Metabacillus sp. B2-18: one gene and its partner. The protein of the gene in region 1 interacts with the protein of each later gene in a pairwise test. Links are inferred from orthologs where the notes say so. Each region holds a gene or a part of one and is shown on either strand. Other genes may lie near its edges.

Region 1 (3,285 bases):
ATTGGTGGAGGATTAGAGCATATATATCCTAGGCAGAATCAAACGTTGGCAAACAAGCTAATGACTTCACATCTTATTCTTTCAGAACATTCTCCTTCGACATCACCTCAAAAATGGCATTTTCCTAAAAGAAATCGAATTATTAGTGGTATTTCTTTGGGGACACTTATTATCCAAGCTAAGCAAAGAAGTGGTTCACTAATAACTGCACATCAAGCATTGGAGCAAAACCGAGAAGTATTTGCCATACCAGGATCTATTTTTGATGAGTGTAGTATTGGTGGAAATGAACTAATACAAAACGGGGCAAAATTAGTACAACATGCATCACATATATTTGAAGAATTTCCTCAAGAAGTTGAAATGTAAATTCAGGTGTTTTTTTGACAATTAAGTAAAAATATTCATGTTATTTGAGCTTGAATTAGGATATGATTAGTGTAATTTCTTTTTATTATGTTTGACAAATGATATAGGAATATTTAATAATAGTGGAGATTTAAGTATAGATTTTGAAGAAACACAGTGATAATAGGAGTTTAATCAAATCTACTAGTTATTAACTACTTGGAGGAAAACCCTTCAATGTATAAATAGAAATTTAATTAATGAACTAAAAATTTCAAGAAATATAAAAGAGAGAATACCTCTTAAGGAGGATACCAGGCATGTCGGACTATTTAGTCATTGTGGAATCACCTGCAAAGGCGAAAACAATCGAACGTTATTTAGGGAAAAAATATAAGGTAAAGGCATCGATGGGTCATGTGCGTGATCTACCAAAAAGTCAAATTGGTGTTGATGTTGAACATAATTTTGAACCAAAATACATTACTATAAGAGGAAAAGGTTCAGTACTTAAAGAATTAAAAACAGCTGCTAAAAAAGCAAAAAAAGTATACTTAGCGGCTGACCCGGATCGCGAAGGGGAAGCGATTGCATGGCATTTAGCACATAGTCTTGACGTTGATGTAAACTCTGATTGCCGTGTAGTATTTAATGAAATTACAAAAGATGCTATAAAAGAATCTTTCAAGCATCCACGCTCAATCAATATGGATTTAGTTGATGCCCAACAAGCAAGACGTGTATTAGACCGATTGGTTGGTTATAAAATAAGCCCGATTCTTTGGAAAAAAGTAAAAAAAGGGTTAAGTGCAGGGAGAGTTCAATCTGTAGCTGTACGTTTAATTATTGATCGGGAAAATGAAATTAAAGAATTTGTACCAGAAGAATATTGGTCAATTGAAGGTCAATTTTTAAAAGGTCAAAAAGAATTTGATGCTTCTTTCTATGGAATAAATGGAGAAAAGCAAGATCTTAAGAATGAATCAGAAGTAAAGGCTGTTTTGAGTAACATTAAAGAAAATAAATTTAAAGTGGAAAAGGTGACGAAAAAGGAAAGAAAAAGAAATCCAGCCGTACCTTTTACAACTTCCACTCTTCAACAAGAGGCAGCGCGTAAGCTGAATTTTAGAGCAAAGAAAACGATGATGATTGCTCAGCAATTATACGAAGGTATCGATTTAGGTAAAGAAGGCACTGTTGGATTAATTACCTATATGAGAACGGATTCTACCAGAATATCAGAAACGGCCCAGACTGAAGCAACTGGTTACATTACTGAAAAATATGGTGAAGAGTTTATTGGCACACAAGCAAAAACAGCGAAGAAAAACAGTAATGCTCAAGATGCCCATGAAGCAATTCGTCCAACATCAGCCTTACGTGATCCAGCATCAATAAAAGAATTTCTGAGCAGAGATCAGTTAAGATTATATAAACTGATTTGGGAAAGATTTGTTTCTAGTCAAATGGCACCAGCTGTATTAGACACAATGAGTGTTGACCTTGTAAATAACGGTGTCATGTTTAGAGCTACAGGTTCTAAAGTTAAGTTTCCTGGATTTATGAAAGTATATGTTGAAGGAAACGACGATCAAATTGAGGAAAAAGATAGATTACTCCCGGATTTAAAAGAAGGCGATGAAGTCTATTCAAAGGATATCGAACCAGCGCAGCATTTTACACAGCCGCCACCACGGTACACGGAGGCTCGTCTTGTAAAAACGTTGGAGGAACTAGGAATAGGTCGACCATCGACTTATGCACCTACACTAGATACGATACAAAAGCGCGGATATGTTTCACTCGATAATAAACGTTTTATCCCTACTGAGTTGGGTGAAATCGTTTTAGAACTGATCAGAGAGTTCTTCCCAGAAATAATCAATGTTGAATTTACAGCAAATATGGAAAATAGCCTTGATGAAGTTGAGGATGGCCATATTCAGTGGATTCAAATTATTGACAATTTTTATAAGGATTTTTCTCCAAGACTTGAAAAAGCAGAAAATGAGATGGAGAAAATTGAAATTAAAGATGAACCAGCTGGTGTTGATTGTGAAGAATGTGGTCATCATATGGTTTATAAAATGGGTAGATATGGAAAATTTATGGCTTGCTCAAATTTCCCGGATTGCAGAAATACGAAGCCAATTGTAAAAGATATTGGGGTAAAATGTCCAAGTTGTGATGAAGGAACAATTGTTGAACGAAAGTCAAAAAAACGCCGCATTTTTTATGGCTGTGATCAATATCCTGAATGTGAGTTTTTATCCTGGGACAAACCAATAGCAAGAAGTTGTCCAAAATGTAATCATATGTTGGTTGAGAAAAAGCTTAAAAAAGGTGTTCAAGTTCAATGTATGGAATGCGATTATAAAGAGGAACAACAAAAGTAGGTGAGCAACTTTATGCTCACCTTTTTTAACTTATATTTTTTAGGACAACATAAGTAATAAGAATAAATGCCATTCTACATAAGGTCTTTTTAATTAATGGAGGGTCATGTCACGATGAATCAAGATGTAGTTGTAAATGTAGTAGGTGCTGGTTTGGCTGGAAGCGAAGCGGCTTGGCAATTAGCCAAAAGGGGTATTCAAGTAAAACTGTATGAAATGCGACCTGTAAAGCAAACACCTGCCCATCATACTGATAAATTTGCAGAGTTAGTTTGCAGTAACTCATTAAGAGCAAACAATTTAACAAATGCTGTCGGTGTATTGAAAGAAGAAATGAGAATTCTAGACTCTGTTATTATAAAGGCAGCAGATGAGTGTGCAGTTCCGGCTGGTGGAGCACTTGCTGTTGACCGGCATGAATTTGCCGGTAAGGTGACAGAGTTAGTAAAAGGTCATCAAAATGTAACTGTTATGAATGAAGAGGTAGAAGAAATTCCTTCAGGACCAACGATTATCGCAACAGGTCCACTGACCTCCAAAA
Region 2 (3,146 bases), 2.6 Mb from region 1 along the record:
GCCATTCCTCATTTGAATTGTTGGTAAAGTCTCCTATGACCCCCACAATTTCTCCTTTTTTCAATGTAGAAACAACATCATAGTTCGTCGTAGCACCTTTATGCATGCTAACAGTATCACCAGTTACTTGACCGATGAAGGGGTAGGGTTCGGTTGATTCCGCCGCATATGTAGAGAACGGCTGACCGATACTTAAAAACAAGAAGGTGACAGCAATAAGTGTTCTAAACCATTTCAATATACCTAGTTCTCCTCTCCTATATTTTATTTGGCAAAAAAATACCTCTGAAAGGGAAATTCAGAGGATAAGTTATATAAATATTCTAACAAACTATAAAAAGTTTGTCTTTGGGAATAATGTCTTAATCTGTCTAGTTTTGATAATCTGAAGAGGTGCTTGTCGAGGTTTGTTGTTCTTGCTCTAAATGTGTTTGTAGCTCAAGCTGCACTTCTTCAAGCATTTCTTCATCCGGAATAAAATAATAAATATCATTAATATATTCATCGCTGCCTTCAATTGTTAGCTTTTCAATATTATCTCCATTAATGTTTGGATATTTTTGTTGTAGGGCGATCGCTTGCGATATTCTAAAATTCGTTTCAACATTGTCTCCGATGTGCATAGCTAGTTCATCAATTTTAAATAAATTAGCTGGAGAGGTGGCTTTGTCGATAATGGCTGTAATAATCTCTTTTTGACGGTCATTTCTTCCAAAGTCTCCGCGAGGATCTCTTTTCCTCATTCTTGCATAGGCAAGAGCTTCTTCACCATCAAGCTCAGCAGGTCCTTCTTCAAAATAAATTCGTTTGCCGTCTTCATCACTGTTCTCGTAAAAATCAAAAGGTACATTGACTGTTACACCATCAAGCTCATCGACAATTGATTTAAACGCTTGGAAGCTAACAGTAGCATAATAATCGATTGGTATGTCCAAAAGTTCTTCTGTTGTTTCAATTGTTAACTCTTTTCCGCCAAAGGCATAGGCGTGATTTATTTTTGTTTCACTTCCATCCTCCGGGAGAGTAACAAATGTATCACGAGGGATACTTAACATTTTTATCGTTTGAAGTGTTGGATTTACGGTGACAACTATTAATGTATCCGTACGTCCATTTTCTCCACCCGAGGAATAATCCTCTACACCCATTAAAAGAATCGAAAATGGATCTTCATTTACTTTAACAGCTGTTTCTCTTCGCTCAGATTTTTCACCGCGTTCCAATTCTGAATACGATTGATTTGCTGCTGCATAGGTTTTATAAATTGTGTAGCCGGTATATCCGCCTACACCTAAAAGAACAAGTAAAAGAAAAAGAAGAATTCGTTTCAAAAAGCTTTTCTTTTTCTTCACTTTTTTATTTTTTAATCTAGTAGCCACTACTATCCCTCATTTATTTAGTGTTTGGGTAGGCTTCGTGAAATGTTTCGCAGGAGGCGCTTGTTTTCTGCGGGCACCTTCTAGATCATCAAAGCTTTGGTATTAAATCGGTTCTTCTAAATAAATATTTTCTCCCTTTATAATGTAACCTTGCCCATTTGTAAGCTCTGTCATCCATTTTTCAAAGGTATTTATGGAAGCTTCTTCAACAAAGGCTTCAATTTCGACTTGCTCTAGGTAATGAATTTCCTTTATTTTATAAATAGAATCTCGCAGTTCATTTTCGACTTTACCTAACCATGTATAGTCGATCTTTGTATGCATCACACGCATCAGCTTGCGTTCAACGATTCCGATTGCTGATAGTCCTTCTGAAACCGATTTTCCGTAAGCGCGAATGAGGCCGCCAGTTCCTAGCTTAATTCCGCCGAAATAACGGGTAACAACAACTACTGTGTCTTTTAACTGTTTCTTTTTCAGAACTTCAAGCATAGGGACACCAGCTGTACCGCTCGGTTCACCGTCATCATTTGCTTTTTGAATGGTATCGTTTTCTCCTATTAAATAGGCTGAACAATTATGATTGGCATCATGATGTTTTTTCTTGATTTGTTGAATAAATTGAGTAGCTTCTTCTTCCGTGTTCACTCGTTCTACATAACAAATAAAACGTGATTTTTGTATAACAATTTCATGCTCTCCATAGCCTTTTACGGTATAATAGTGTGAAAGCATGCTTGTACACCTCCTGACAAGCAAGCAGATTTAGAATAGCACATTCTTTTATTATAAAACGACAAATTTTTTACTTCAATTGTTAAAAATGTGACAAACTAAAATTATGGTATAAAAGTCGGAGGGAAAACAATGAACTCCAGTCAAAAAATAGATAGTAATTTACTTGATGAAATATTAGACAAAATGATTGGGACGGTTGCTGGAAGTAAGGATGAAATCTTTATAATCGGTGAACAGTCCAGACAGCAGTATGAGTCTTTAGTAGAAGAGTTAGTTGAAATCAAAAAGCAAGTGAATACGGTGATTGATGAGGGAGATAAGCTTGAGGTTCAAGCCAGACTTGCCCGAAACCGACTTTCACAGGTGAGTAAAAATTTCAAAGACTTTACTGAAGATGAAATTCGTGAAGCCTATGAAAAAGCTCATAAGCTTCAGGTAGAGCACTCTATGCTTCAGCAGCACGAAAAGCAGCTTCGTGATCGCCGTGATGATTTAGAAAGACGTTTGCTGGGGCTTCAAGAAATTATTGAACGATCAGAAGCGCTTGTTGGACAAATTTCCGTTGTTTTAAATTATTTAAACAGCGATCTTCGCCAAGTTGGTATACTGTTAGAGGATGCCCAGCAAAAGCAGGATTTTGGTTTGCGTATTATAGAAGCGCAGGAAGAAGAACGAAAACGTGTGTCTAGGGAGATTCATGACGGTCCAGCGCAAATGCTTGCGAACGTGATGATGCGTTCTGAGTTAATTGAACGTATTTATCGTGAGAGGGGAGCGGAGGAAGGGTTTAAAGAAATCCGTAACCTTCGAAAAAACGTCCGAAATGCTTTATATGAGGTAAGAAGAATTATTTATGACCTAAGACCAATGGCTTTAGATGACTTAGGACTTATACCCACCCTCAGAAAATATATGGACACAATCGAAGAATATAATGGAAAAACCAAAATTCATTTTCAAAGCATTGGCGAAATTGATGGACACCGACTTCCACCGCGATTTGAGGTTGCGTTATTCCGACTAGCACAA

Evidence for each region.
Region 2: the proteins of topA (region 1) and LPC09_RS22610 interact in binary tests that used the Escherichia coli proteins (3 or more experiments, as listed by UniProt). The link is inferred for Metabacillus sp. B2-18 from one-to-one orthologs.

Annotation. Positions count from the first base shown.
Region 1 is NZ_CP088245.1:1,919,480-1,922,764, forward strand. What follows is about bases 315-3,206. They hold topA (type I DNA topoisomerase), read left to right. Parts: upstream 315-668; coding sequence 669-2,744; downstream 2,745-3,206. Other genes in these bases: dprA (DNA-processing protein DprA), read left to right, coding at 315-369; trmFO (FADH(2)-oxidizing methylenetetrahydrofolate--tRNA-(uracil(54)-C(5))-methyltransferase TrmFO), read left to right, coding at 2,859-3,206. Outside these bases: more of dprA, read left to right, coding at 1-314; more of trmFO, read left to right, coding at 3,207-3,285. UniProt on the Escherichia coli protein: Releases the supercoiling and torsional tension of DNA, which is introduced during the DNA replication and transcription, by transiently cleaving and rejoining one strand of the DNA duplex.
Region 2 is NZ_CP088245.1:4,475,497-4,478,642, reverse strand. The notes cover bases 299-3,051. They hold LPC09_RS22610 (YigZ family protein), read right to left. Parts: upstream 2,115-3,051; coding sequence 1,482-2,114; downstream 299-1,481. Other genes in these bases: LPC09_RS22605 (two-component sensor histidine kinase DegS), read left to right, coding at 2,247-3,051; LPC09_RS22615 (LCP family protein), read right to left, coding at 372-1,379. In the rest of the region: LPC09_RS22620 (N-acetylmuramoyl-L-alanine amidase family protein), read right to left, coding at 1-238; more of LPC09_RS22605, read left to right, coding at 3,052-3,146.